4 regions of the Agrobacterium sp. K11 genome follow, and region 1 is predicted to be linked to each of the others. Evidence: predicted binding sites of a transcription regulator. Region 1 holds the regulator's gene; each other region holds the start of a gene.
What was found. Region 1 encodes LexA, which represses DNA repair genes until DNA is damaged. Its sites were predicted from a motif close to TGTTCNNNNTGTGTTCNG; they were not measured.
Positions count from the first base shown of each region.

Region 2: a site for LexA is predicted at 3,261-3,278, ahead of AC5SEO_RS08180 (DNA recombination protein RmuC). Genes of this name have one in related genera too.
Region 3: a site for LexA is predicted at 4,317-4,334, ahead of uvrA (excinuclease ABC subunit UvrA). Genes of this name have one in related genera too.
Region 4: a site for LexA is predicted at 2,020-2,037, ahead of AC5SEO_RS17670 (helicase-related protein). Genes of this name have one in related genera too.

Region 1 is NZ_JCAHRB010000005.1:55,856-63,529, forward strand. It holds gene AC5SEO_RS13135 (FtsB family cell division protein) at 1-30, opposite strand, end outside; gene eno (phosphopyruvate hydratase) at 367-1,641, opposite strand; gene kdsA (3-deoxy-8-phosphooctulonate synthase) at 1,789-2,634, opposite strand; gene AC5SEO_RS13150 (VOC family protein) at 2,634-3,515, opposite strand; gene lexA (transcriptional repressor LexA) at 3,727-4,449, shown strand; gene AC5SEO_RS13160 (glutathione S-transferase family protein) at 4,889-5,572, shown strand; gene AC5SEO_RS13165 (ComEC/Rec2 family competence protein) at 5,589-7,674, opposite strand, start outside.
Region 2 is NZ_JCAHRB010000003.1:613,857-621,530, forward strand. It holds gene dapE (succinyl-diaminopimelate desuccinylase) at 1-270, shown strand, start outside; gene AC5SEO_RS08160 (hypothetical protein) at 254-850, shown strand; gene truA (tRNA pseudouridine(38-40) synthase TruA) at 866-1,666, opposite strand; gene fmt (methionyl-tRNA formyltransferase) at 1,666-2,601, opposite strand; gene def (peptide deformylase) at 2,649-3,161, opposite strand; gene AC5SEO_RS08180 (DNA recombination protein RmuC) at 3,310-4,503, shown strand; gene AC5SEO_RS08185 (ribokinase) at 4,557-5,456, shown strand; gene trmB (tRNA (guanosine(46)-N7)-methyltransferase TrmB) at 5,469-6,167, opposite strand; gene metK (methionine adenosyltransferase) at 6,341-7,603, opposite strand.
Region 3 is NZ_JCAHRB010000011.1:281,712-289,385, forward strand. It holds gene dusA (tRNA dihydrouridine(20/20a) synthase DusA) at 1-399, shown strand, start outside; gene AC5SEO_RS21215 (DUF72 domain-containing protein) at 405-1,205, opposite strand; gene uvrA (excinuclease ABC subunit UvrA) at 1,262-4,183, opposite strand; gene AC5SEO_RS21225 (single-stranded DNA-binding protein) at 4,449-5,024, shown strand; gene AC5SEO_RS21230 (HPP family protein) at 5,090-6,238, opposite strand; gene AC5SEO_RS21235 (MarC family protein) at 6,362-6,991, opposite strand; gene gyrA (DNA gyrase subunit A) at 7,209-7,674, shown strand, end outside.
Region 4 is NZ_JCAHRB010000009.1:231,386-239,059, reverse strand. It holds gene tesB (acyl-CoA thioesterase II) at 1-506, opposite strand, end outside; gene AC5SEO_RS17675 (ubiquinone biosynthesis hydroxylase) at 563-1,807, shown strand; gene AC5SEO_RS17670 (helicase-related protein) at 2,269-5,355, shown strand; gene AC5SEO_RS17665 (RNA-binding S4 domain-containing protein) at 5,359-5,775, shown strand; gene fdxA (ferredoxin FdxA) at 5,934-6,272, shown strand; gene holA (DNA polymerase III subunit delta) at 6,359-7,396, opposite strand; gene lptE (LPS assembly lipoprotein LptE) at 7,408-7,674, opposite strand, start outside.

The sequences.
Region 1 (7,674 bases):
TCGTCTCTTTTTATGATGTCTGGTCCACATGCCGGAGAGAAGCCTTAAAACGCATAATGTGAGTCTCGAGACTAATGCGGATTGTTTAACTATCCGTTGACCTTAAATTCCGCGCGGCTGATAGACGCAAAAAAGCCCGCCAGAGGCGGGCTAATAATGACGAAGATATCAGAGAGAGTTCGTTATGCCGAGCGTGATCCGGCATCAAGCCACAGCGCGTCTTCGCCGTGAAAAGAGTCTTTTCAACCCAGGGACCTGGGCTGACTGAACCCCGGATCAACTCGGGAGTGAGCAGTGCGGATAAACCGCCCATCCCTGAGACTGGCCCGCCAGGCGGCGGGCCATATCGCGAAACCCGAACGCGGATTATCCGCGCAGGATCGAACGGCCGGCGTAAGCAGCCTGCGGGCCCAGCATTTCTTCAATGCGGATAAGCTGGTTGTACTTTGCGAGCCGGTCGGAACGGGCAAGCGAGCCGGTCTTGATCTGACCGCAGTTGGTTGCGACCGCGAGATCGGCGATGGTGGAATCTTCCGTTTCGCCCGAACGGTGCGACATGACGGCGGTATAACCTGCCTTGTGCGCGGTTTCGACTGCGTCCAGCGTCTCGGAAAGCGAACCGATCTGGTTGACCTTGACGAGGATGGAGTTGGCGACACCCATCTTGATACCGTCGCGAAGGCGGGCGGAGTTGGTGACGAAAAGATCGTCGCCCACCAGCTGGCACTTGTTGCCAATGAGATCGGTCAGCGCCTTCCAGCCATCCCAGTCGTCTTCAGCCATGCCGTCTTCGACGGAGATGATCGGATATTTCGCCACGAGCTCGGCCAGGTATTCGGCCTGCTCGATCGGCGAACGGGTCTTGCCTTCGCCTTCATAAACGTAATTGCCGTTCTTGAAGAATTCGGTCGCCGCACAGTCGAGACCGATGAACATGTCGTCGCCCGGACGGTAGCCAGCCTTTTCGATCGACTTCATGATGAAATCGAGTGCTGCCGGCGCGCTTTCGAGACCCGGTGCAAAACCGCCCTCATCGCCGACATTGGTGTTGTGGCCCTGTGCGGACAGTTCTTTTTTCAGCGTATGGAAGACTTCGGAGCCCATGCGCACGGCTTCGCGAATATTTTCTGCGCCGACCGGCAGGATCATGAATTCCTGGAAGTCGATGGGGTTATCGGCATGCGCGCCGCCGTTGATGATGTTCATCATCGGAACCGGCAGCAGATGCGCGTTCGGGCCGCCGACATAACGGTAAAGCGGCAGGCCGGAGGCTTCAGCGGCAGCCTTCGCAACGGCGAGCGACACGCCGAGGATGGCGTTGGCGCCGATGCGCGACTTGTTCGGCGTGCCGTCGAGCGCGATCATCATCTGGTCGATCTGGATCTGGTTTTCAGCGTCGAAACCGCCAATCGCGTCGAAGATTTCCGTATTGACGGCTTCGACCGCCTTTTCCACGCCCTTGCCGAGATAACGCTTGCCGCCATCGCGCAGCTCAACCGCCTCATGCGCGCCGGTGGAGGCGCCGGAGGGAACGGCGGCACGGCCCATGGAGCCGTCTTCGAGATAAACGTCGACTTCAACGGTCGGATTGCCGCGGCTGTCGAGAATTTCGCGCGCGATGATATCGGTAATGGCAGTCATGGTCTCTCCCTTGGGAATGGAACAGATATTTTCCGTCGCCTGTCTTAGACGATGGCGAAGAAATTACAATGACGGCGGACGGCGGAAACAGCCCGCCCGCCATTAAAATCGATTGGCACAAAAGTGCCCGCTGTAACGGTCAGCCGATCAGGCTTTCGTAATCGCGTCGAAAGCCAGAAGCTTTTCGAGCAGTTTCGGCATGTCCTTCAGGTGGACCATGTTAGGGCCGTCTGACGGCGCATTGTCCGGATCCTCATGGGTCTCGATGAAGAGACCAGCCACGCCAACCGCAACGGCCGCACGCGCCAAAGTCTCGACGAATTCGCGCTGTCCGCCGGTGGAACCGCCCTGCCCGCCCGGCTGCTGCACCGAATGGGTGGCGTCAAACACGACCGGAGCGCCGAGCGAAGCCATGATCGGCAACGAGCGCATGTCGGAAACCAGCGTGTTGTAACCGAAGGACGCGCCGCGCTCGCACAACATCACATTCGGATTGCCGCTCTCATTGAGCTTGGCAAGCACGTTCTTCATGTCCCAGGGCGCCAGAAACTGGCCCTTCTTGACGTTGATGACGCGGCCGGTTTTGGCGGCAGCGACGAGAAGATCGGTCTGGCGGCTAAGGAACGCCGGGATTTGCAGCACATCCACCACCTCGGAAACGATGGCGCATTGATCTTCCGTGTGGATGTCGGTCAGAACAGGAAAACCGAATTCCTTCTTGAGATCGGCAAAAACCTGCATCGCGTTATCCAGGCCGATGCCGCGTTTTCCGGAAAGCGAAGTGCGGTTCGCCTTGTCGAAAGAGGACTTGTAGACAAGCCCTATTCCCAGCTTGTCGCAAAGCTCCTTCAGGACGCCAGCGATCATGAAGGCATGTTCGCGGCTTTCCATCTGGCAGGGGCCGGCAATCAGCGAAAACCGCTCGGTATTCGAGAAGGAAACCTTGCTGGCGCCGTCGCCGGCGGTGACTTTAAGATTGTTCGTAACGCTCATCATTTTTCCTCGAAGGCGAAGGCAACACCCTGACCGGGTGCTGCGGGCACCACCAGACGGCCGTCCGCTTTTGCGCAGGACACGCCATTAGCAGCAAGCACCGCCTCTGTCACGGCAAGATCGTGTGACGAAAAGACGATGCCCGCGCCGCGCAATCCGCCTTCGTTGCCATCCTGAGCATTCAGGGCCTGCCCGCTGAAAGCCGGTTTTCCGGTCAATCTGATGCTGGCATTGCCGGTCGCGAAAACCATATCACCGCCCGGAGACCATTTGCCTTCACAGCCAAACACCGTCTCGATCAGGCCCGCCACCTTCATATCGCCGCCGGTAAACAGGACGATTTCACTGAGGCCGGTGACACCATTGGCGTGGCGCTCCAGCATGGTGCGATCGCCCGGAAGGGCTTGAACCCGTTGACAACTGAACAAAAAGAAATCCGCGGCCGCCCCGCTTGCAGCAAAAGCAAGCCGGAACGCCGCCTCGCCTTGCGAGCCATCCGGCATCCGAACAGGCCGCGAAAACTCGAAAACATCGCCCGCCGAAAGGCCGGCTGCCCGAAACCGCTCATGGTCAACCAAGGCGTCTTCAGTCCTGGCGACAAGAGCCGAAAAACCCTCCTGCCCGTCCCGTTGCCGGAAGGCCACATCCCTGCCAGTGAAAACATCACCCCTCTCTATTGACGCATTATATTTAGCCGGATCAGTAATTGCGAGCGGCTCCAGATAGGTGCCATCGGCGAAAAATACGCAGGCATTTTGGGTGCCGAAAGGATGCAGAGCCTCCGGCGCAACCGTAAAGCCAAGACTGACGAGGCGCTTCACGGCGACGCCTATGACTTCCACGGGCAAAACGAGATGGTCAACGCTATAGGGTTTCGTCATGAAAATGTATCCTGCTGGCCTTCCGCCCGGAGCATGCCGGGACGGTTTCGACCGCACAAAAGCACAATTGCGTGCTATGAGGCAAATCATCACAGCAACAGATGGCACCTTCACGAAATTTTAGGGGATTGCAGAACACATATGGAACATATAGTGTTCGTTCTGTATTTGTTTCGCGACTTCCACTACGATTCTAAAGGGTGTTTTCCTCATGCTCACGCGCAAACAGCAGGAATTGCTTCTCTTCATTCATGAACGAATGAAAGAGTCCGGCGTGCCGCCCTCCTTCGATGAAATGAAGGACGCACTCGATCTTGCTTCGAAATCCGGCATCCACCGCCTGATAACCGCTCTCGAAGAGCGAGGATTCATTCGTCGGCTACCGAATAGAGCTCGGGCGCTGGAAGTCATCAAGCTGCCCGAGGCTTATACGCCGGGTGCAAGGCCGCAGCGCGGCTTTTCGCCGAGCGTTATCGAAGGCAGCCTTGGCAAGCCCAAGACGCCGGAACCGGCCCCTGCCCCCAAGACGCCGGCCAATGATCTGGGCGGGGCTGTCACCGTGCCGGTCATGGGCCGCATCGCTGCGGGCGTGCCGATTTCCGCCATCCAGAACAACACCCATGATGTGGCCGTGCCAGTAGACATGCTTGGCACGGGCGAACATTACGCTCTTGAGGTCAAGGGTGATTCGATGATCGAGGCCGGCATTTTCGACGGCGACACAGTCATCATCCGCAACGGCAACACCGCCAATCCCGGGGACATCGTTGTGGCTCTGGTGGATGACGAGGAAGCCACGCTGAAGCGCTTCCGCCGCAAGGGAGCCTCCATTGCGCTCGAGGCGGCAAACCCAGCCTATGAGACCCGTATCTTCGGGCCCGACCGGGTGAAAATTCAGGGCAAGCTGGTGGGGCTGATCCGCCGCTACCATTGATCTTATCGAACCGAACGTATTCACTTTACAATAGGCGTCATCGTGAAGATGGCGCCTATATTGGGTTTGGCTGTTTCCAAACGTGGCGTGCTTTTGCGGGTGCACGAGGATATGCGCCATTCAGCCTATGCGCGTTGCCCTTTCTAAACTGAGTTCCTACTCCATAAAGATGCTTCGGTTTCGCTACAGGCGTGGTGGCGAATGGGCTGTTCGCTATAATTGTCGAAGCGATCCCATCCGCTGTTTTTTAGCGACGTTGTTCTGTCGTGTTGCGCAGTCAGTTTTAGTGGTCACCAAAGGGTGACTTATCGCAAGTCGCGCTCTCAGCGACCCCACATCACCATTCATCAACGGCGTTTATGGGAGCCATGGATAATTTTCGATATTCCGTGAACGCTTGGCAGGTGTAGAAATACGCGTCATATCCGGGAGATACGCCATGTACGATCTTTATATAGCCAACAAGAACTATTCTTCATGGTCGCTGCGGCCGTGGGTATTGATGCGCACGCTCGGTATCGCCTTTGATGAAAAGCTCATTCCGTTCGGCGAAGGCGTCTCCTTCTCCTCCTTTTCGCCGACGGGCAAGGTGCCCTGCCTGGTCGACGAGGGTATGACGGTTTGGGAAACGCTTTCGATCGTCGAATATCTTGCCGAAAGACACCAGGGTGTCTGGGCAAGCGACAAGCATGCGAGGGCCTGGTCGCGTTCGGCCGCAAGTGAGATGCATGCCGGCTTTTCCTCGCTGCGCAATCTCTATCCCATGTCGGTGGGCATTCGGGTCAAACCCAGGGGCGGCGATGCCGGGCTTAAAGCCGATATAAAGCGGATCGATGCGTTGTGGAGCGAGGGTCTCACAAAATTCGGCGGGCCATATCTCGCCGGTCAAAAGTTCACGGCGGTCGATGCTTTCTTCTGCCCGGTTGCATTCCGTTTCCAGACCTATGGCAGCGCGGATCTTTCGCCAGCAGCGAAAGCCTATTGCGACCGGCTGCTCGCCCTGCCTGCCATGCAAGAATGGTACGAGGCCGGTTTGAAGGAGAGCTGGCGCGACGCTGGTCATGAAGAGGAAGTTGGCGAGATCGGCGAATTGACTGAAGATTTGCGCGCCAAGGCCCGATGATCCATGCTGGCGGCTGTCATTGCGACGCCGCCAGCAGCCGGATGATGGGCTGCGGCAGATCACGGTCGAAACGTCCGCTTTTCCAGTCGTAATAACGGTGCTGGCTCCAGGGCCTGTCCGTTCCGGCGATTGCGGCGCGCAGCCCGCTCGCCACACCCTCCTCCCTCTTGTTAGCAAAATCTATTTCCACAGAACCGAGACGCCGCAAGATGTCACGGCTGAGCAGGAGTGCACCCGAGCGGCACTGCGAAAAAGAGGTTCTGCGGGAAACAACGACGATATCGGCAATATCGCAGGCTTTTCCGGCGAAGCGGCCATCGTCCAGAACGACGATCCACTCTCCGCTTGCGGCGCTCGCTACGCACCATATGTCTTTCCTGCAGGTGAAGACGCCAACTTTGGCGTCTTTGAGCGCCGCCGTCATCTCGCGTACCACCACAGCCATGTCTTCGGGCGACAGTTTCGATCTCGAGTCAGAACCAGCAGTATTTGCCATGCTCTCACCATTTATAAAATCTGGCGGCACGGTTTTTTCCGGCAGCAGCAGCGCCCTTTGCCACTGGCCGTAAACGAAGCCCTGCGGACGGGCTTTTGTGGTTGAGACCTTGCCTTCCTCCACGAGTGCCACCAATTCGCCGTCCTCGTGAATCAATAGATCCGGCAGATCACGATAGGCCGTAACTGCCGACACGCCGAAGGCGAAGAGCAGAAACGGGATGCCAAGAAGCGCAAGCCGGCTGCGCAGCAATGTCAGCAGCAGGAAACCCACCGAAGCCAAACCGATAAACCAGCCATGCGGACGCCCAGTCGCTGCGCTGCCGCCCCAGGAGGCCACCTCGTTTGCAACCTCGATGACGAGTGCCATGCCATAACCCATGATCTTCAGGAACGGCGCATCGAGCCCGAAGGGCATCAGCAGCATGGCGAGAAGAGCGAATGGCATGACGATCAGCGACATGAGCGGCATTGCAGCCAGATTGGCGAACAGTCCATAGGTGGTGACACGGTGAAAATGTTCGGCCGAATAGATCGCCGTAGAAAGGCCCCCGATCAACGACGTCGTGATAACGCCGCCAATGACCGCGCCCATCATTTCCGCCACCTTCAGCCATGCGGGCTTGCGCCCGATGAACAGCCGTTCGCGGTCCGTGCGCCAACGGCTCCAGAAGGCATAGGCGGACACAAGCGCTATGGTGGCCGCAAATGACATCTGAAAACTCGGACCCATGATTTCCGAGGGCGAGAAAGCCAGAATGATCAGGGCGGAAATGGCAACGTTTCTGAGGCTGAGTGATGGTTGATCGAAAAGGACAGCAATCAGCATCACAGACATCATCAGCCAAGCACGCTCGGCGGAAACGGCAAAACCGGAAATCAGATAATAGGCAAGCGTCATCAGCAGTGCCGCGAAAGCCGCGATCTTCTTGACCGGCCAGCGCTGCGCAAAGGCGGGAAACAAGCTGAAAGCCAGTCTCAGGCCAACAAAGAATATGCCGGAGGCCAGTGCCATGTTGAGCCCGGATATGGCAACGATATGGGCAAGGCCGGAGAGCCGCAACGCCTCCATCGTCTCCGCCGATATAGCCTGTCTCTCATCGGTGATGATGGAGGCGGCGAAGGCTCCGGCATCACCGCCGATGGTGGTGCGGATGCGTTCGGCAATTGCGCTGCGAAGGCCGTAAAGCCGCATATCGGCCCATTCCAACCAACCCTTGTCAGGCCTTGCGTCACCAACGGGTGATACAAGCGCATCCGGTGATTTATAAAAGAAACCGGTCGCGCCTATGCCTCTGAAATAGGACGTGAAGGCGAAGTCGTTCAGTCCCGGCAAGGCCGGGCCGGACGGCGGCGAGAGGCGGACCTTGCCGCGAAGGGTTGCTCCGAGTGCGATCGGCTCGCCTCCGCCACGCGAAAGCACCGATATCCTCTGCGGCGGACGCGACAATGTCGGGTCCGCTGTTGCGGTCAGATCGACGACATATCGCCAGTAGCCGCGTGCATCGACCTCCCGGCGCACCACAGTGCCGGTGATGGTGGTGGTCACGGGGGTATCCAGCACCACGGTCCCTGCCCGTCGGGTTTCGAAATCGGCCAGGAGCATG
Region 2 (7,674 bases), on a different contig from region 1:
CATGTTTTCCTGACCCGGAACAATGCGCTCATCTCATCGCTTTCCGGCGCCGTGGAAGCCGTGACAGGCAAGGAGCCCAAGCTTTCGACCACTGGCGGCACGTCGGATGCGCGTTTCATCAAGGATTATTGCCCCGTCGTGGAATTCGGCCTCGTCGGGCAGACCATGCATATGGTCGATGAGCGCGTGGAAATCGCCGATCTGGAGACTCTCACAAACATCTACGAGACCTTCATCGAACGCTGGTTCTCCCATGCCGACGGCAAGTGAAGTAAGGCTCTATCTGAAAGGCCTCTGGCTGCTGCTGCTCGGCGACCATACCGGCGCGCGTTATCTGGATCTGTCCGAACGCGGCATGTGGCGGTCCTTCTACTCCGCCCTCTGGTGCCTGCCCGCCATGCTGGTGTCCTGGCTGTGGCTGCGCGCTGCGTTCCTGGCAAGCTATCCGCCCGGAACAGGAACGGGACTAATCTACTTTTTCCGCCTTGCGATGGTCGAGGCTATCTGCTGGATCGTGCCGCTGCTGTTGATCGGCATGCTGCTGTTCGCCTTTGGCGCACGGGAAAAATTCACCGCACTGGTCACCACCATGAACTGGCTGTCGCTGCCGTTTTCCTATGCCTATGCGGTTCTGATCCTGATCGCGTTTTTTCTGCCGCCCTTGCAGGGGCTGATCGCCATCCTCTGGCTGGCACTCCTGCTGTCGCTGGTCTTCGCCTTTTCGCGGATCGTGCGCTTCTTCATCCGCGACCAGTCGTTGCTTGTCTCGGCGATCGTCATGACCCTGCTGGTGCCGGGCATGCTTCTGTCCGAGGCGCTGCAGCGTTTTCTCGGCGTTTATCCGGCCTGAGAAACGAGACGGACTTTAGTCCGTGTCTTCGACCGTCTCGACCTTTGAATAGACCCGCGGCGGAATGACATCGGGATAATCGACTTGCATGAAATAGAGACCATCCGGCGGCGCGACGGGGCCGCAGGCTTTGCGATCCCGTGCTTCCAGTGCCGCGCGCACGTCTTCCGGTGTCATGCTGCCTTCACCGGCCATTTTTAGCGTTCCGGCAAAAGAGCGTATCTGGTTGTGGAGAAAGCTCTGCGCGGTGGCGCGTATCTCGATAAGATCGCCATTGCGCGTCACATCCAGCCGGTCGAGCGTTCTGACCGGGCTGCTCGCCTGACAATGAACCGAGCGGAAAGTGGTAAAATCGTGCCGGCCGACGAGCATCTGTGCAGCTTCATGCATGCGTTCGTGGTCCAGATCTTTCGATACCCACCATGCGCGCTTGTGCTCGAGTGCCAGCCGCGCTTTCCGGCAAATGATGCGGTACAGATAATGGCGGCGAAGCGCGGAGAAGCGCGCGTCGAAATCCTCGGTCACCGCCGTCACGTCGACAACCGAGACGGCCTCTTTCGCCATGGCCAGATGGGCGTTGAGAGCATTGCGAAGCTTATACGGAGCCCAATCGCGGGAAAGATCGACATGGGCTACCTGTCCCACGGCATGCACGCCGGAATCGGTGCGGCCAGCGCCGCGAATGGACACGGTTTCGCCGGTCAGCGACCGGACGGCAGCTTCAAGCGCGCCCTGAACCGAAGGGCCGTTATCCTGTCTCTGCCAGCCGAAGTAAGGCGTACCGTCATATTCGACGGTCATGCGGAAACGCGGCATCAGCCGAGCCTCGTTCTGGCGGGAACGGGTGTGCCACGAACGAAATCGGCAGCCGACAGCGGCTTGCCACCCGCCTTCTGCAAACGGGTAAGCCGCACCGCGCCACTGCCGCAGGCGATGGTCAGGGCGTCATCGAGCACAGCGCCCGCTTCGCCCATACCGCTCGCCAGTTCTGACGCCAGAACCTTCACGCGCTCGGCCTTGCCGCCGATTTCCATTTCCAGCCAGGCGCCGGGGAAAGGCGAAAGGCCGCGGATATGGTTATGGACGTCCTGTGCCGGCCGGGAAAAATTAATCCGGGTCTCGCCCTTGTCGATTTTCGAGGCATAAACGACGCCTTCTTCCGGCTGCGCAACGAGAGGAAGATCGTCTGCTTCCAGCTTGTCCATCGCCTGCCGCATCAGCCGCGCGCCTGTCAGCATCAGGCTGTCGTGCAATTCACCTGCCGTGGTATTCTCACCGATCGTGACCTTGGCGGTCAGCGCCACCGGGCCGGTATCGAGCCCCTTTTCCATTTTCATGACCATCATGCCCGTCTCGGCATCGCCAGCCATGATCGCCCGCTGAATGGGAGCAGCGCCGCGCCAGCGCGGCAGCAACGAGGCGTGGCCGTTATAGCAGCCAAGACGCGTACCGCTCAGGATCGCCTCGGGCAATAGCAGCCCATAGGCAACGACAACAGCGACATCGGCGTTGAATTCCCTGAATTGCTGCCGGTCTCCCTCGGCCTTGAAATTCACCGGCGTCAGCACGGGCAGACCCAGCAGTTCGGCCGCCTGATGCACCGGCGATTTCTGCAGATCGAGGCCACGGCGACCGCCTGGACGCGGCGGCTGCGTATAAACGGCAACGACCTCGTGACCAGCGTCCACCAATGCACGCAGCGTGGGAACGGAAAAATCCGGCGTGCCCATGAAAATGATGCGAAGAGCCATATCGCCCCCTGCCCTCTATGCCGGTCCGTCTAAATATTTAAGACGAATCAGACCTTAGCGCGGGCTGCTTTGGTGAATTTCTTGATGACCATTTCTCGCTTCAGGCGCGAAATATGGTCGATGAACAGAATGCCGTTCAGGTGGTCGATCTCATGCTGCAGACACGTCGCCAGAAGTCCGTCCGCATCGACCGTCTGCTGCTTTCCGTCACGATCGACATATCGCACTGTCAGGGATGCGGGACGCTCTACCTCGGCATAATAATCGGGAATGGAGAGACACCCTTCCTCATAGGCCGAGACGTCGTCCGACACTCTGAGGATTTCCGGATTGATGAAGACGACCGGCTTTTTCTCCTCGTCCTCGCGCGAAACGTCGATCACCAGCATGCGGCGCGGCACGCCCACCTGAATGGCGGCAAGGCCGATACCCGGCGCATCATACATGGTTTCAAGCATATCGTCGGCAAGGCGCAACACTTCGGCATCCACCTGTTCGATGGGCCTTGATTGCTGGCGCAGCACGGGATCGGGCAAAATGATAAGCGGTTTGATAGTCATGGCTTCCCATAACGTATCTCTTGCGCGGAGGAAATAAAAAATACGCGGTCGAAAAGAGACCTTCGGCTGGTTTTGCCCGACTCAATTCCGCCGCATGAATGTTCTTGTTTTGATCTTACGAATCACTGGAAATCTGGTAGATTTAGCCATGAGCATCGATTTCTCTTTTCTCCTCGATCCCGCCTTGCGGGCCGGCTCCGTCGACATCAGCTTCGGCGGGCTTCTTGCGGCTCTCGTTTTCGGCCTTTCCGCTTTCTGGATGGTCACGAAAAGTCGTGGGAAAAAAGCGGAAGCCGATGGTGAAATTTCCGATCTGTTGAAAACCCAGTCGGAACTACATGGCCGGATCGCGGCGATGGCCGAGACGCTCGGCACGCGCCAGAGCGAGATGGGCCAGACGATCAACCAGCGCCTCGACGGCATGTCGCAGCGGCTGGGCGAGACGCTGACCGAGCAGACCCGGTCGACGCACGAGAATCTAAGCCGCCTGCAGGAGCGGCTTGCGGTTATCGATGCCGCGCAGGGTAATATTCAGGATCTGGCAAAGGACGTGGTCGGGCTTCAGGCGATCCTCTCCAACAAGCAGACGCGCGGCGCTTTCGGGCAGGCGCGGATGGAAGCGCTGATCGCCGATGCGCTTCCCGCCGGGGCCTTTCAGCTTCAGCCCACGCTTTCGAATGGCTACCGACCAGACTGCATCATCAGGATGCCGAACAACGCCCCGTCCCTCGTCATCGACGCCAAGTTTCCGCTGGAGGCGTGGAATGCGCTGAAGGCGGATGAAACGCCCGAGGGCAAACGGGCTGCGACCCAGCAGTTCCGCCGCGATATGGAAGTGCATATTCGCGACGTGGCGGAGAAATATCTGATACGCGGCGAAACGCAGGATACGGCCTTCATCTTCGTGCCGTCGGAATCGATCTTCGCCGATATTCACCAGCATTTCGAATATCTCGTGCAGCGTGCCCATCGCGCCCGTGTCGTCATTGTCTCGCCATCGCTTTTGATGCTGTCGGTGCAGGTTATCCAGTCGGTGCTGAAGGACCAGCGCATGCGCGAGCAGGCGCACCTCATTCAGGGTGAAGTCGCGCTTCTCATGGATGACGTGCGGCGGCTGGACGACCGGACGCGCAAGCTGCAGGCCCATTTCGGGCTGGCGCAGAAAGATGTCGACATGATGCTAATTTCCTCCGACAAGGTGCTGGCGCGTGGCCAGAAGATCGAGGGCCTCGATTTTTCGCCGACGGAAAAGGAGACCTCCCATAGCGAAATCGAGCAGGCGCGACGCTTTGCAGAGAACAGGGCAGGAACGGCCAAGTTGCGGGTGGTTGACGACGAGTGATCCCCTCGGGCAAAGTCACCGCCTTGCTTTGAATTTCATACGGACATGCCCTGATGATTACTGTTTTCGGCTCCATCAACATGGATCTCGTCGCCACCGCCAAACGCCTGCCCAAACCCGGTGAAACCGTGACGGGAGAGACCTTTTCCACGGCGGCCGGCGGAAAGGGAGCCAATCAGGCGCTTGCCGCACGGCGCGCAGGTGCAACGGTCAAAATGGCGGGCGCTACGGGTGATGACACCTTTGCCGCGCCAGCGCTGACATTGCTGCGCGATGCCGGCACCGATCTGTCGCTCGTCAAGACCGCGCCCGGCCCCACGGGAACCGCCGTAATCCTGATCGGTGAAGGCGGGGAGAACATGATCTCGGTCATTCCCGCCGCCAATGGCGAAGTTTCCGCATCCGACGCCGCAAAAGCCGTGGCGGAGATGGCAGCGGGCGATATTCTGATGCTTCAGTTCGAGGTGCCGGCACCCTCAATCGAAGCAGCACTGACGGCCGCGAAGGCTAAACGCATCACCACTATCATCAATACCGCGCCGCTGACCGCGGACGGGCCGCGCCTCGCCAGCCTTGCCGAAATCGTCATCGCCAATGAAACCGAGTTCGAACTGCTGATCGACAAAAACGGACTTTCAGCCTCCGAACGGGAAAATGAACTCAAATCCCTGCATGAGCAGACCGGCCAGACATTGATCGTGACGCTTGGTGCTGATGGCGTGATCGCCATTCGCAACGGCAAGGTCTTCAAGGCGTCCGGTCTCAAGATCGAGCCGGTCGATACTGTTGGCGCTGGCGATACATTCTGCGGTTATCTCGCCGCCAGCCTCGATCAGGGTATGGATTTCGAAAAGGCGCTGAAGCGCGCCGCCGTCGCAGGCTCGCTCGCCTGCACCCGCGCCGGCGCCCAGCCTTCCATTCCGGTTGCTGCCGAAGTGGACGCGAATATCTGACGGTTCGAGCTGTTAAATGCGAATGAAAGTGAGATAGGCCGAGCTGCGGCCTTCTCTTTTCGCCTTGTTCTCATAACGCGTGCCCGGCCAGTTGGCATAGGGGGTGTGCCAGTCCTCGGCACTTGCCGCCGTCCACTCGAAACCGCCGTGGCGGGCGCAATGCTGTAGCGTCCAGTTGACGTAGGTATCGATATCGGAAGCAAAGCAGAACTTGCCACCGGGTTTCAGGACGCGATGGAAACGGGCAAGATTGACGTCGGAAACGAAACGGCGCTTCCAGTGCTTCTTCTTCGGCCAGGGATCGGGATAGAGTAGATCGATGTGATCGATCGACCCATCCGGCAGCCAATCCAGCAATTGCGTCGCGTCATCATCGTAAAGGCGGATATTCATCAACTCGCCTTCACGCACGCTTGCCAGCAGCTTTGCCATGGAATTGACGAAGGGCTCGACGCCGATAAAGCCGGTCTCAGGATTTTCAACCGCGCGGTGGGCAAGGTGCTCGCCGCCGCCGAAACCGATTTCCAGACGGACCGATTTCACATCCGCCGGAAAGAGAGCGACGAGATTTTTCGGAGGCGCGCTTTCCAGATCGATTTTCAGCAAAGGCAGCAGGTTTTCGATCGTATCGATCTGCTGATTGCGCAGGGGCTTGCCCTTGCGTCTGCCAAAAAACGCTTCCGTTGCGCGCGAACGCCGCTCTTCCGTCATGTCATACTCTCAAGAACAAATAGACTAAACCCGCACAGGGCCACTTGAATGGCACTATGCGGGTTACAAATGGTGCAACCGGTATCTCTCAATCCCCGTCGAATGACAAGGCTTAGAACAAGTCCCCGCATTTTCCGAACGTAAAATCGCTACGCAATTTTACTGGAAATGCTTCAAGCGCTCAAAGCTTCCTTGAGCGGCTTCACCAGATCGAGCTTCTCCCAGGAGAAGGAACCGTCACGGCCCGCCTTGCGACCGAAATGGCCGTAGGAGGACGTCTTGGCATAGATCGGCTTGTTGAGATCGAGATGACGGCGAATGCCCGACGGCGAGAGATCCATGACCTTGCGGATGGCGCCTTCGACCTGATCTTCGCTGACCTTGCCGGTACCGTGCAGATCGACATAAATCGACAGAGGCTGGGCGATGCCGATCGCGTAGGAAATCTGAATGGTGCAGCGCTCGGCCAGACCGGCAGCCACCACGTTCTTGGCCAGATAGCGGGCAGCATAGGCCGCGGAACGGTCGACCTTGGTCGTGTCCTTGCCGGAGAATGCACCGCCGCCATGGGGGGCAGCACCGCCATAGGTGTCCACGATGATTTTGCGGCCGGTCAGACCCGCATCGCCATCCGGACCACCGATAACGAATTTGCCCGTCGGGTTAATATACCACTGGCAATCATCGGCGATCTTCAGGTCACCCAGCGCTTCGCGGATATAAGGTTCGACAACTTCGCGAACCTTCTTCGAATCCCAGCTGGCATCGAGATGCTGCGTGGACAAAACGATGGATACGGCTTCCGAAGCCTTGCCGTCGACGTAACGAACCGTCACCTGGCTCTTGGCGTCGGGACCGAGTTTCGCAGCTTCGCCTTCGCCGCTTTTACGGGCGGTCGCGAGCAGCTGCAGAATACGGTGGGAATAATAGATCGGAGCCGGCATCAGGTCCGGCGTTTCCTTGCAGGCGTAACCGAACATGATGCCCTGGTCGCCAGCACCCTCGTCGCCCTGCTTGTCGGAGGCGTTGTCCACGCCCTGCGCGATATCCGCCGACTGCGGATGCAGGAGAACGTCGATCTTCGCCGTCTTCCAGTGGAAACCATCCTGCTCGTAGCCGATGTCGCGGATCGCCTTGCGGGCAGCCGACTTGAACTTCGAGGGATTGATAACCGGGTGGCCGGCAGCATCCTTGAGAACCTTGCCGTCCTTGTCCTTTTTCAGCAGGGTATCGGGAACCCGAACCTCACCGGCGATAATGACGCGGTTCGTCGTCGCAAGCGTTTCGCATGCGATGCGCACGGTCCAGGGGTCGACACCCGTCTTGGATGCCTCACGATAGATGAGATCCACGATTTCATCGGAAATACGATCACAAACCTTGTCCGGATGACCTTCGGCCACGGACTCGCTGGTGAACAGGTAATTGGCACGCATGCGGGATTCCCCTCAAAGAACGGTCTTCGAGTTTGTTAGTCATTTCGGCCATGAAAGACAAGGACACAACC
Region 3 (7,674 bases), on a different contig from region 1:
GACATCTTCATCGGCATCAACGGCGGTATCTCCGATCTCGATCAGGCAAGCCTCCATCTGCAGCATATGGACGGCGTGATGCTGGGCCGTGCGGCCTATCACAATACGTCCATCCTTGCCGATGTCGACCATCGCATTTATGGCGAAGAGGCCCGGCAAGCTGACTGGATGGGGCTGCGTGATGCGATGATGGCCTACGCCGCCGACTATATCGCCGCCGGCGGGCGCCTCAATCACGTCACCCGCCACATGGTCGGCCTGTTTCAGGGCATGCCCGGCGCGCGCCGTTTCCGGCAAATCCTTTCCAGCGACGCCACACGACCGGGAGCTGGAACCGAGGTGATCGAGGCGGCGTTCGCGGCAGTCGATTTCAACCCGGCGAAAGAAATGGCTGGCTGAGCCAGTCAGACCAATTTCTGCAATACCTGTGCGCCGTTTGGTGCATTGACCTTGCCGCCGGTGATGAAGAAAGCGAAGACATCGCGAGGGGTCTTCTCGACTTTTCTATCGGGAGCGATCAGCGGCAGGTCATCCGGAACACCGCCCGCCGCATAGGTCTTGACCCGTTTTGCCCAATGGTCGATCTCGGCCTTCGGATAACAGGTCTCGATATCGTCTTCGCCCTTTTGCAGGCGGCAATAGAAGAAATCGGCAGTTACGTCAGCCAGCATCGGATAATCGTGATGGTCGGCGCAGACGACCGCGACCTTGTGTTTGGCGAGAAGATCGATGAATTCCGGCACCTGAAATGTCGGGTTTCGCACTTCCACCACGTGGCGAAGGCTAATGCCGTCCTGTTTTTCGGGCAGCAATGCCAGAAACGCGCCAAAATCCTCGGCGTCGAATTTTTTCGTCGGCGCGAATTGCCACAGGATGGGACCGAGATGGTGGCCGAGTTCTGTCAGTCCCTGCGTCAGGAACTTCGTCATGGATTCACCCGCCTCGGCCAGGACCTTGCGGTTGGTGACGAAGCGGCTTGCCTTCAGGGAGAAAACGAAATCCTCAGGCACGTCCGCCGCCCATTTGGCGAAGGTCTCGGGTTTCTGGCTGCTATAATAGGTGCCGTTCACCTCGATCGCCGTCAATTGCCGGCTGGCATGTTCCAGCTGGCGTTTCTTCGGCAGTTTTTCCGGATAAAACGTGCCTTCCCACGGCTCGAAAGTCCAGCCGCCGATACCGGTGCGGATCGTGCCTGATGTCGACATATACTGTTCCTCCTCGGGCTATCGGCCTTACGTACCCTTGCTGCGAAAGGTGCGGATTACTCCGCAGCCTCGCGTTTTCCGGCTGGCCGGCGTTCTAGAAGTTCCTTCAGGAAATGGCCGGTATAGGAGCGCTCGTTCTTGACGATGTCTTCCGGCGTTCCGGTTGCCACCACTTCGCCGCCGCCCGTGCCGCCTTCGGGGCCAATATCGATGATCCAGTCGGCCGTCTTGATGACTTCGAGATTGTGCTCGATTACCACGACGGAATTGCCCTGATCCACCAGCGCCTGCAGCATTTCCAAAAGCTTGTTGACGTCGTGGAAATGGAGACCCGTCGTCGGTTCATCGAGGATGTAGAGCGTGCGACCGGTGGAGCGTTTTGACAGTTCCTTGGCGAGCTTGACGCGCTGCGCCTCGCCGCCGGAGAGCGTATTGGCCTGCTGGCCGACCTTGATGTAACCAAGGCCGACATCGAACAGCGCTTGCAGCTTGTCACGCACGGCCGGAACGGCGGCGAAGAATTCAACGCCTTCTTCCACCGTCATATCAAGCACGTCGGCAATGGACTTGCCCTTGAAGGTCACATCCAGCGTCTCGCGATTGTAACGCTTGCCGTGGCAGACGTCGCAGGTGACATAGACATCAGGCAGGAAGTGCATCTCGATCTTGATGACGCCGTCGCCCTGGCAGGCTTCGCAGCGGCCACCCTTGACGTTGAAGGAGAAACGGCCAGGTGCATAACCTCGCGCCTTCGCCTCCGGCAGACCGGCGAACCAGTCACGGATAGGCGTAAATGCGCCGGTGTAGGTGGCGGGGTTTGATCGTGGCGTGCGGCCGATTGGCGACTGGTCGATATCGATCACCTTGTCGATGAATTCGAAACCATCGATGCGGTCATGCTCGGCCGGAATTTCGCGCGCGCCCATCACCCGGCGTGCTGCCGACTTATAGAGCGTCTCGATCAGGAAGGTGGATTTGCCACCACCCGACACGCCGGTAACGGCGGTGAACACGCCAAGGGGAACGGCCGCAGTCACATTCTTCAGGTTGTTGCCGCGTGCGCCAAAAACCTTGATTTCGCGGCCCTTCTTCGGCTTGCGGCGTTCTGCCGGCACGGCGACGCCAAGTTCGCCGGATAGATATTTGCCGGTCAGCGATTTCGGATTGGCCATGACCTCCTGCGGCGTGCCTTCGGCGATGACCTGACCGCCGTGAATGCCGGCGGCGGGGCCGATATCGACAACGTAATCCGCCGTCAGAATGGCATCCTCGTCGTGTTCGACCACAATCACCGTATTGCCGATATCACGCAGATGTTTCAGCGTATCGAGCAGGCGGGCATTGTCGCGCTGGTGCAGGCCGATGGAGGGCTCGTCCAGAACATAGAGCACACCCGTGAGGCCGGAACCGATCTGCGAAGCAAGCCGGATGCGCTGGCTTTCTCCGCCGGAAAGCGTTCCGGAATTGCGTGACAGGCTGAGATAATCCAGCCCGACATCGTTGAGGAATCGCAGACGTTCGCGGATTTCCTTGAGAATGCGAACCGCGATCTCGTTCTGTTTGGCGTTCAGATTTTCCGGCAGCGTCTCGAACCAGTCGCGTGCCATACGGATCGACATCTGGGTGACTTCGCCGATGTGCATCCTGTTGATCTTGACGGCGAGCGCTTCCGGCTTCAGGCGATAGCCGGCGCAGGCCGGGCAGGGGGCCGCCGACATATAACGCTCGATTTCCTCGCGCGCCCAGGCGCTGTCAGTCTCTTTCCAGCGACGCTCCAGATTGGGAACGATGCCTTCGAAATTCTTCACCGTCTTGTAGGAGCGCGCACCGTCCTGATAGTTGAACTCGATCTTGTCGTCAGTGCCCTGGAGAATGGCGTGCTGCGCCTCTTTCGAAAGGTCCGTCCATTTGCTCGACAGCTTGAAACCGAAGGCCTTGCCCAGCGCCTCCAGCGTCTGGTTGTAATAGGGGGAAGACGACTTGGCCCAGGGGGCGATCGCGCCATCCCGCAGGGTGCGTGCAGGTTCGGGCACGATCAGGTTTTCGTCCACCTTCTGCTGCGAGCCGAGACCGTCACAGGTGGGGCAGGCGCCGAAGGGATTGTTGAAGGAGAAAAGCCGGGGCTCGATTTCCGGGATGGTGAAGCCGGAGACCGGGCAGGCGAATTTTTCCGAAAACAGCATACGCTCGTGGGTCTCATTGAGCGATTTGTTTGCGGAGCCGCCAGCCGAGGTTTCTTCCGGCGGCAGGGGCTTGTCGGCAAATTCGGCCACTGCCAACCCGTCGGCAAGCTTGAGGCAGGTCTCGAGACTGTCGGCAAGGCGTGCTGCCATATCCGGGCGCACGACGGCGCGGTCCACCACCACATCGATATCGTGTTTGTACTTCTTGTCGAGGACGGGAACGTCAGCGATCTCGTAGAACTGGCCATCCACCTTGACGCGCTGGAAGCCCTTCTTCATCAGCTCGGCGAGTTCCTTTTTATATTCGCCTTTGCGGCCGCGCACGATCGGCGCGAGAATATAAAGGCGCGTGCCTTCCTCGAAGGCAAGGATACGGTCGACCATCTGGCTGACCGTCTGGCTCTCGATCGGCAGGCCCGTCGCCGGCGAGTAAGGCACGCCGACACGCGCAAACAGCAGGCGCATATAGTCGTAGATTTCCGTGACCGTGCCGACCGTGGAGCGCGGGTTCTTCGAGGTGGTTTTCTGCTCGATGGAAATCGCCGGAGAAAGCCCCTCGATGCGGTCTACATCCGGCTTCTGCATCATTTCGAGGAACTGGCGCGCATAGGCCGAGAGGCTCTCGACATAACGGCGCTGGCCCTCAGCATAGATTGTGTCGAAGGCGAGCGACGACTTGCCCGAGCCGGAGAGCCCGGTCATGACGATCAGCTTATTGCGCGGTAGATCCAGATCGATACCCTTGAGGTTATGCTCACGGGCACCACGGATGGAAATCGTCTTCAGTTCACTCATGATAAAGCTCGGACAAAATTAACAGGCCTGATGGCGGCGCGTCCTTATGTAGTGACGCAACCGGACGTGTCGAGGTTTATTCCCTATCGATCGATGGCTTTTCGGCTCACTTGACTCGAATTTCGTGATTTAATAGAACAAAAAAGGAACAAATTGCAAGTGCGAATGTACTCTCTGAGAAAGTCGGGATTATTCGCTGTGGATTGTTCCCCGTTGCGGTGCCCTTTGCGGGCGGCGATGGTTATTGTGTACGGGATTTTTTGAAATGCAATTGCCGGTCACGATGGCTGGCGGACAGGATGACGAGATGGCTGGTAGCGTAAACAAGGTAATTCTGATTGGGAACGTTGGCGCCGATCCCGAAATTCGCCGGACGCAGGACGGCCGTCCGATTGCCAATCTGCGTATCGCCACGTCGGAGACGTGGCGGGACCGCAACAGCGGCGAGCGCAAGGAAAAGACAGAATGGCACACGGTCGTCGTTTTCAACGAAGGCCTGTGCAAGGTTGTCGAACAATATGTGAAAAAGGGCGCCAAGCTCTATATTGAAGGCCAGCTGCAGACGCGCAAGTGGCAGGACCAGACCGGTAACGACCGTTACTCCACCGAAGTGGTACTGCAGGGCTTCAACTCCACGCTGACGATGCTCGACGGTCGCGGCGAAGGTGGCGGCGGCAGCCGCAGCGGTGGCGACATCGGCGGTGGAGATTATGGCAGCGGCGGCGGTAACTACGGTGGCGGTTACGACCAGCAGCCGGCGGCCCGCGGCGGTGCCTCGCGTGGCGGCAGCCAGCCTTCCGGCGGCTTCTCCAGTGACATGGACGACGATATCCCGTTCTGATCGGGACCGAGATTGACGGGGCGGGCGCCGGTCGAACCGGTTGCCCGCTTCAAGGTCGCGACGACCTATGCCGCGGCTTTGTCCGCCAGCATCGCAACCATGACATCGGACTGCGAAAGAATACCCACCATCTTGCCGTTGGCGTCGATCACCGGCAGGTAATGCAGGCCTTCCTCCGCAAAGCGGATGATTGCTTCCTCGATCGCCGTTTCCGGCCGCACGGTTCTAACAGGCGATGTCATCATATCCTTGACGGTATCGTTAGGTGCGCTTTCGCCTGAGAGGATAAGGCGCAGGCGCTGCAGGAAACCGATGGAAGGGCGGCCGTTTCTCCAGCTAGCCTTTTCAAGAAAATCCGTCTGAGTGACGATGCCGACGATTTCGGCCCTGTCGTTGGTCACGGGCAGAGCCTTGAAATGGCGGTTGCGCATCAGTGAATGGGCGTGGCGCAGGCTATCATCCGGGGCGACGCCGACCACATCGCGCGACATGACGCTGGCGCAATCGAGGTGGAGGGCGCGGCGGCGCCAGGAGCGCAATTCCGTCTTGCGCAAAATCATCTCCAGCACATCGCGATCAATATCGAGAACCTCGTCATATTCCTTCAGCACCTCGTCCAGATCGGCTGAGGAAAAGCCGATTTTCTGTATCGGCGTCGGGTCTGCCGTGCCGTGGCTGGCCTTTCCAAACCTCAGGCCGTGCGGATAGGCGCGGCCGGTGGCATTGTTATAAACGAGCGCGAGGATGAGAAGGATGAGCGAGTTTCCGGCGACCGGCCAGAGAATAAAGCCATAGCCGAGACTATGCACGGCGGGACCGCCGAGAACGGCCGTCAGCGCCACCGCGCCGCTTGGCGGGTGCAGGCAGCGCAGCGCCATCATGGCAGCAATGGCAAGGCTTATGGCAAGCGCGCTGGCAAGGAAAATATCCGGAACGAGTAAAGCCACCGTCACACCCACGAAAGCCGACACGATGTTGCCGCAGAGGATCGACCAGGGCTGCGCAAGGGGGCTGGATGGCACGGCGAATAAAAGCACCGCCGAGGCGCCCATCGGCGCGATCATGGCGGGCAGGGCAGGGTCTAAGCGGAAAGCAAGGCTGCCCAGAAGTCCGGTCAGCGAAATGCCGACGAAGGCGCCCGCCGCAGCGCGCAGCCTTTCCCGGTTACTGACGGGAGCGGCATCCGGGATGAGGCGGCGCAGCGTGGATCGCATGGAGAGAGCTTTCTGGTGCGGAAAAAAGATGCGCGTCTTTTAACCGAGGCAGGAGCCGGATTCAAAGGGCGGATTTTTCGCAAATCCGGCCGGTTGCGGCATTTTGTTGCGAACCGATGGTCGTCAGAATGCGAAGGCCGATTTTATGCCGTCCACTACGAACTGCACGGAAAGCGCGGCAAGAAGGACGCCGAGCAGCCTTGTCAGGATCGCGCGGCCGGTATTGCCGAGAAAACGGTCCATGCGTTCCGAGACGATCAGGGTGGCGTAGACGAGGGCCATGGCGAAGGCGAGGATGAGAATAAGCACGACCATTTCGAGCGTCGTTTTCATCGTTCCCGCCAGGAGCACGGTCGCGGAAATGGCGCCAGGCCCGGCGATCAACGGCAAGGCGAGCGGAAAGACCGCCAGATTGTGCAGATGGTCCTTGGTTATGGCAATCTCCGAGGTCTTTTCCTTGCGCTCCTGGCGTTTCTCGAAAATCATCTCGAAGGAAATCCAGAACAGCAGCAGGCCACCGGCGATGCGGAAGGCACCCAGCGAAATGCCGAGAAGGTTGAGGATGGTGAGACCGAACAGGGCGAAGATGGCGAGAATGCCGAAGGCGATGATTGAGCCGCGCAGAGCCACCTGGGCGCGCTGGTCGCGCGTCATTCCAACCGTGAGTGCGAGAAATACGGGCGCGAGACCGGGCGGATCGAGCGTGACCAGAAGTGTTGTAAGCGCGTTGATGAGCGTTTCGCTGCTGGCCATTCTTTCCCCGCCTGTTCTGTTTTTAGGCCGGAGCCTACGCAAGTCGTACTCGCTTTGAAAGGGAGCGGCGTCGCTTTTGCCAACCTAAATGGCGAAAAGCGGGGTATGTCTTGCAAATGACGCAAAAGACTGTTCAAAACTCGCCGGGAAATTGGCTTAACGTGGCTGTTTCCGCTATAAAAATCCATCCGATTCTTAACAGAGAATGTGATCCGTTTTGACTGACCAGAGCCCCCCCGGCGGCGGAAAACTTCCGCCAGGCATTGAACCGATTTCCATCATTGAGGAAATGCAGCGGTCCTATCTCGATTACGCCATGAGCGTTATCGTTTCCCGCGCGCTTCCCGATGTCCGTGACGGTCTGAAGCCGGTTCATCGCCGTATTCTTTACGGCATGTCCGAACTCGGCATCGACTGGAACAAGAAATACGTCAAATGCGCCCGCGTCACCGGTGACGTGATGGGTAAATTCCATCCGCACGGCAATGCGGCGATTTACGATGCGCTGGCGCGTATGGCGCAGGACTGGTCTCTTCGCCTGCCGCTGATCGACGGACAGGGCAACTTCGGCTCCATCGACGGCGATCCGCCGGCGGCCGAACGTTACACCGAGTGCCGTCTCGAAAAGGCAGCGCATTCGCTTCTCGACGATCTCGACAAGGAAACGGTGGATTTCCGCGACA
Region 4 (7,674 bases), on a different contig from region 1:
ACCGGCCGGATCTCTATCGGGCGCTTGTTGCTCCAGTATTTGCGGATCGACGCGGGTGCGTTGGCGAGGAAGGCCGCCTGCATCTCATCTTCACTCATCAGCCTTTCGGGCGGCGTCACATCCGGCATTTTTATCTGATGATCGAAGCCGTCCTCGACGATCTGGAATGACGCCGACATGGAAAAGATCGCCTTGCCATGCTGGATGGCGACCACGCGCCGGGTGCAGAAGCTCGCACCGTCGCGAATGCGCTCCACCTGGTAGAGGATGGGCACCAGCGGGTCGCCGGGGCGCATGAAATAGGAATGCAGTGAATGAACGAAACGATCATCATCCACGGTTCGTTGAGCTGCGATCAATGCCTGCGCGATCACCTGGCCGCCGAAAACGCGCTGCCAGCCGATTTGTGGGCTTTCACCCCGAAACAGGTTTTCTTCCAGCTTCTCGAGATCGAGTGTGGAGATCAGATTGGCCATCGGATCTGACGTTTGCGAGGGATGCGACATTTTTTCGGCCTGCTCCGGCTGTAGGAAGACGTCACATGGTCTATAGTGCGCGGATGATGCGTGCACAAGATTTGAGGAGAAGCGCGATGCTGGACGTGGTGGTGGCAGGCGGCGGTTATGTCGGCCTTTCCGTTGCTGTCGCAATTAAGCAGGCAGCCGGACATCTTAATGTGCAGGTGGTTGAAGCCGCTCCCGAGGATGTCTGGAAGAAGGACGTCCGCGCCTCCGCCATTATCGCGGCGGCCACACGCATGCTCGACGTTTTCGGCATATGGAACGAGATCGAGCCGGAGGCCCAGCCGATCCACAAGATGATCGTCACCGATTCGAAGACCGCCGATCCGGTTCGCCCGGTGTTTTTGACATTTGGTGGCGCGGTGGAGGAGGGCAGGCCCTTCGCTCATATGGTCCCGAATGTCGCGATGGTGGGTGCGCTGCGAGGCCTGTGTGAGCGCCTCGGCGTCGAAATCCGCCATGGTCTCAGTGTTTCCGGCTTTTCCGCCGGCCCGCAATCGACGGCTATTTCACTTTCCGACGGCTCGTCGCTTGAGGCGCGACTGCTCATAGCCTGCGATGGGGTCCGCTCGGCTTTGCGGGATATGGCAGGAATAAAAACCGTGCACTGGAATTACGATCAGTCTGGGATCGTCACCACCGTTGAACACGAGCGGCCGCATGAGGGCTGCGCGGAGGAACATTTTCTGCCGTCGGGGCCTTTCGCCGTGCTTCCCTTGAAAGGGAACCGCTCCTCGCTTGTCTGGACCGAACGTACGGCCGATGCCGACAGGCTGGTTGCTGCCGACGATCTGGTGTTCGAGGAGGAACTTGAACGCCGGTTCGGCCACAAGCTCGGTCCGGTCCGTCCCGTCGGTCCCCGTCGCGCCTTTCCACTGGGCTTGACGCTGGCGCGTTCCTTCGTCGCGCCACGTTTTGCACTTGCCGGCGATGCGGCGCATGGAATTCACCCGATTTCCGGTCAGGGCCTCAATCTCGGCTTCAAGGATGTTGCGGCACTGGCCGAAACCGTGGTCGAGGCCGACCGTCTCGGCCTTGATATCGGCTCTCTCAACGTTCTCGATCGTTACCAGTCCTGGCGGCGTTTCGACACGTTGCGGATGGGTGTGACGACGGATGTGCTGAACCGGCTTTTCTCCAATGATGTCGGTCCCATTCGCGTCATGCGTGATTTCGGTCTGGGTGTAGTCGATCGTTTGCCGGGTCTGAAATCCTATTTCATCGGTCAGGCTGCCGGTACGACAGATGCGGGCGCGCCGCGCCTCCTTGCCGGCGAGGCGCTCTGATACTGCCATTCCTGCCTGTGCCGGAGCGGCTTTCCAGCGATTGCCGCTTGACAGTCGATTGCGGTGTTTTCCGCCGGAAGCCGGTGCCGCAAAGCTGAATCCGGACAAGGACTTACCCGGATTCACAATCTGGTATAGGGCAGGCATCTGCCAACCAGATGTTGCGGAGAACAAAAGCTGAATCCATTGGAGTCAGCGATTCGTATTCGATTCGTTCGCAGACTGTTCCGTATCCGAATCAATTCCGGTTTCGCCGGATTCTTTTTAATATTTCAAGTATCTGAATCAAAAAGGAAAATTCCGGCGGGGAAGGACCTGTTACCACTTTGCGGACAAGGCCTATTGCCTTTGTCGGCGGGCGTTGCCATGTGTGTTGCGTGTGCGGCCCGTATCAGTGAATGGCGGGCGGTACAGCAAGCAGATGAAGTCGATTCACGGATAGTACGTTGAATTTTCGCCCCATGATCCTGAGCGGCCGCGGTGTCACGGCCGTTCTCGGCCCCACCAATACCGGCAAGACCCATTACGCCATTGAGCGCATGGTGGCACATGGCAACGGTGTCATCGGCCTTCCGCTGCGCCTTCTGGCGCGTGAGGTCTATACCCGTCTTGTCGAAAAGGTGGGCGCGCCGAATGTGGCGCTGATAACCGGCGAAGAAAAGATCGCCCCTCCTAAAGCCAAATATTCCGTCTGCACGGTGGAAGCCATGCCGCGCGAGACAACGGCCGCATTCGTCGCCATCGATGAAGTGCAGCTGGCGGGTGATCTGGAGCGCGGGCATATCTTTACCGACCGCGTGCTGCATCTGCGCGGGCGGGAGGAAACGCTGCTTCTGGGTGCGGGCACGATGCGCCCGATCCTCGAAAAGCTGCTGCCGGGAATTACCGTGGTCGAACGTCCGCGCCTGTCGCAGCTTTTTTATGCGGGCCAGAAGAAGATAACCCGCCTGCCGCAACGCACGGCAATCGTCGCCTTTTCGGCGGAAGAGGTCTATGCCATTGCCGAGCTGGTGCGTCGCCAGCGTGGTGGCGCAGCCGTTGTGATGGGCGCGCTTTCGCCGCGTACGCGCAACGCCCAGGTGGGGCTCTACCAGTCCGGCGACGTCGAATATCTCGTGGCGACGGATGCCATCGGCATGGGTCTCAACCTCGATGTCGATCATGTCGCCTTTGCGCAGGACCGCAAGTTTGACGGCTATCAGTTCCGCAATCTCAATCCGGGCGAGATCGGCCAGATCGCCGGCCGCGCCGGCCGCCATCTTCGCGATGGCACCTTTGGCGTGACGGGGCGCGTCGATCCATTTGACGACGAGTTGGTGGAGCGTATCGAAACCCATCAGTTCGACTCGGTGAAGGTGCTGCAATGGCGGACGAAAAATTTCGATTTTTCCTCCATCACCAATCTGCGTCTGAGCCTCGAAGCCGCCCCGGCGATCCAGGGACTGTCACGGGCCTTGCCGGCGATCGACCAGCAGGCGCTCGAATATCTGTCGCGCTACCCTGAAATCATCGACGTGGCGACGACGGAGGCGCGGGTGGAAAAACTCTGGGAGGCCTGCGCGCTTCCGGATTATCGCCGCATTGCGCCCGCTCAACATGCTGATCTGATCTCAACGCTCTATTTCGATCTGGTAAAACGTGGCACGGTGAACGAAGATTTCATGGGCGAACAGGTGCGCCGCGCCGATCGTACCGATGGAGAGATCGATACCTTGTCTGCAAGGATTGCGCAGATCAGAACATGGACTTATGTATCGAACCGCCCAGGATGGCTTGCCGATCCGACACACTGGCAAGAAAAGACGCGGGAAATCGAAGATCGATTGTCCGATGCTCTACATGAAAGGTTGACGAAACGCTTTGTTGATCGCAGGACATCTGTGCTCATGAGGCGCCTGAGAGAGAATGCGATGCTTGAAGCTGAAATCAGTGTAAATGGTGATGTCTTCGTAGAAGGACATCACGTCGGCCAGTTGGCCGGGTTCCGGTTCACGCCGGTGCCGGGAATGGAAGGGCCGGATCAGAAGGCCGTGCAGGCTGCTGCGCAGAAGGCGCTCGCGCTCGAATACGAGGCGCGTGCCGCGCGTCTGCACGCCAGCGGAAACGGTGATCTCGCTTTGAGCTCCGATGGTCTGGTTCGCTGGTTGGGCGAACCGGTGGCCCGCCTTTCGGCAGGCGACAATATCATGAAGCCGCGCGTGATCCTCTTTGCCGACGAGCAGTTGAGCGGCAATGCCCGCGATCATGCGCTGGCGCGCGTCGAACGTTTCGTCAATCATCAGATTGCGACCGTGCTGAAGCCGCTGGACGATATTTCGCGCGCCGAAGACCTTCAGGGTCTGGCGAAGGGGCTGGCGTTCCAGCTGGTCGAAAATCTCGGTGTCCTGTTCCGCCGTGACGTCACCGAAGACGTGAAGTCGCTGGATCAGGATGCGCGTGCCTCCATGCGCCGCTACGGCGTGCGTTTCGGCGCCTATCACGTCTTCCTGCCCGCGCTTCTCAAGCCCGCTCCGGCGGAGCTTGTCACGCTGCTCTGGGCGCTGAAGAACGATGGTCTCGGCAAGCCGGGTTACGGCGATCTCATTCCGGTGCTGGCCGCCGGTCGCACCTCTGTCGTGACGGATCCGACCTTCGAGCGGATGTTCTACAAGCTCGCCGGTTTCCGTTTCCTCGGAAAGCGCGCCGTGCGTATCGACATTCTCGAGCGTCTGGCCGATCTCATCCGTCCGCTGTTGCAGTGGAAGCCCGGTCAGCAGCCGCGTCCGGAAGGCGCTTATGACGGCCGCCGTTTCACGACGACGACCGCGATGCTTTCCATTCTCGGCGCAACGCTCGACGACATGGAAGAAATCCTCAAGGGTCTCGGTTATCGTGCCGATCAGGTAACGGCGGAAGAGGCGCAGGCCTTCCTCGCCAACCAGACTGGTGCTGCCGCTCCGGCCGCTTCTGAAGCGGTGAAGGAAGACGAGAGCGCAGAGACCGAACACGAGGAACCGGCTTCGGAAGAGCAGGTTTCCGAGACGACGACTGTCGAAACTGCTGAAGAAGTGCCGGTTGCGGAAGCTGTGGGCCAAGAGGCTGCTGTTAGCGAGGCTGCGCCGACGGAAAGCGCCGAGGCTGCCGAGCCGAAGCCTGTTCTTCTGTGGCGTCCGGGTGGTCGCAACGAAAACCAGCGTGGTGAAAACCGTCGTCCCGGCAACCGCGGTCAAGGCCGTGGCGAGGGTCGCGATCAGGCGCCACGCGAACAGGGTGAACGTCGTGGCGAAGGCCGTCGCGATAATCGTGACGGAGCAAATCGCGAGGCTGCCAATCGTGGCGGTGACGGCGAGCGTAAGCGTGATGGCGGACGTCCCGACCGTGGCAACAACCGCAATAATGATCGTCAGGATCGCGGGGAGCGCAAGGACAGGCCGGACCGCAACGACCGTGGCGGGAAACCGCAGGGTCAGCAGCGTTTCGAAGCCAAGCCGCCGCGTAAGGAAAAGCCGATCGATCCGGATTCGCCCTTCGCCAAGCTTGCTGCTCTCAAGGAGCAGCTGAAGAAGTAAGCTATGGGGAGCAACGAACAGCCACTCGAAAGCACGCGTCAGCGTCTGGACAAGTGGCTGTTCTTTGCCCGCATGGCCAAATCCCGTTCACTTGCCCAGAGTTACATTCAGTCTGGCAAGGTCAAGGTCAACGGTGTCTCCATTCGCCAGCCCAGCCATCTGGTAAAGGCGGGTGACAGGCTCGATATCGGTTTCGAGCGCATGGACAAGGTGCTTATCGTCAAATCCGGGGGCGAGCGGCGCGGGCCCTATGAAGAGGCCAAACTTCTCTACGACGATCTGACGCCGCCGCGCGAGCCTTCCGACAGGCTGAGCCCGCTGGAGCAGGCGATACGTCAGCCGGGAAGCGGTCGCCCCACCAAAAAAGAGCGCAGGGCGCTCGACAGGTTCCTGTCGGACAGCGACGGAAACAAAGAATAGAATAAACCTTCAAGTCTTAGCGGTTTTTCAGAATTGTTTATCCTTGCTATCTGAAGGCAAAGGCATTACCTCACTTGCAAAATTGCCCTGTCTGAATTCCGGGCGACGGCTTGTGTTCCGAAGCCCACAGACCCGGCCTGCATATTCTGGAGTTCATCATGACATATGTCGTGACCGACAATTGCATCCGCTGCAAATACACCGATTGCGTTGAAGTCTGCCCTGTCGACTGCTTTTACGAGGGTGAAAATTTCCTCGCTATCAATCCTGACGAATGCATCGATTGTGGTGTGTGCGAACCGGAATGTCCTGCCGAAGCGATCAAGCCCGACACTGAGCCGGGTCTCGACAAGTGGCTGAAGCTGAATACGGAATATGCGGCGATCTGGCCGAATATCACCATCAAGCGCGACCCCTTGCCGGAAGCCAAGGAAATGGATGGCGTGACAGGCAAGCTCGAGCTTTATTTCTCTGCCGAGCCGGGTAAGGGCGACTGAGTTCTCAACGACTGGTGTCCTTGGTATCATGATTTTAAAAGCCCTCGCAGCGTCAGCGTGAGGGCTTTTTGCCGACCTTTAGTGAGTTATCCGCCGCGGCCTGATTGCAATGTGGTCGATAGCAGGGTCAAAAGCGCCACGCTGTCTTCCAGGCTTTGGCGCTGGCGGCTTTGCAATATGGCCGCTTGCAGGCGGTTCATCTCACGGGCGATCGCCGCTGGCTGCCAGGTTCGCAGTGCCCTTTCGATAACCGGTTTCCTGCGAAAATGGATGTGGCGTCCAAGCGTTTGCATGACCTGCCCGGCCTGCTGCTTTTTCTCATCCATTTCGGCGCGCATCTGATCCAGCAACTGAAATTGCTTGAGGCATCCCTGAAGCACGAGAAAGATCGGCGTCTTCGACGAGACGATCTTCTGGGTCGCGTGGAAAAAGGCGTTTCTGTCGCCCTTCAGGATGGCATCGACGGCGTCGTCAGCCGAAACCGTGCTGGCATCGCCGATGATTGCCAGCACATCATCTTCCTCGATCACCTCTGCGCCGCGGCAATAGAGCGCAAGCTTGCGGATCTCGTTGCGCGAGGCAATCCGATCGCCGCCCAACTGCTCGATCAGCCTCTGCCGTGCGGCCGGGGCAATGCGCAGATTGTCGGCAGACAGTTCCTGATCGATCAACGCATTCAACGAACGGGCGTCATCCGCATAACACGGGATTGCTGCGATAGAGCGAGCGGGTTCTGCGATCTTGCGCAGGCCCGTACCTTTTTTGATGTCGCCGGCCTCGATGATGAGGAAGCTGGCTTCGGGCGGCGTCTCAGCCAGAATCTGGAGAGCATCCACCAGCGCCTTTTCAGCCGAGGCACTTTTGATCCAGACGAGTTTTTCGCCACCGAAAAGGCCGATGGCGTTCACTTCGTCGAGAAGGCGGCCGGGATCGCCCTGCAGGTCGGATGCGCTCAGCTTCAACGATGCAAAGGCGTCATCCGGGTCAATGCCGGTCTTTTTGGCGATGAGGTTGGCCCGCTCCGACACGAGGCCGCGATCCGGGCCGTAGAGCACGAAAACGCGAAAGCGCTCCGCCGGATTTTCGGCGAAGCGCTCAAATTCATGCGATTTTATCTCTGCCACGGCCGCCGCTCTCAGCGGCCAAGGGTGGCAGCGATATCGGTACGGATGATTTCAGCCAGTTCCCGGGCCGCACGGTTTTCTGCGTCGCGGATCGCCCTGATCTTGGCGAATTCCTGCTGTGGCAGATCCACCTGCGCCGTTACGCTACGCCGCGCGGAGCGCAGGATCTGGCCGTCGGAAATACGCGTCAGGACGTAATTACCGTTCATCACAACACGGCCTGGGTAAGGGCCGTTATAATTGCTGTTGGTACGGGTCGTCAGATCGTAGTTCTCGAC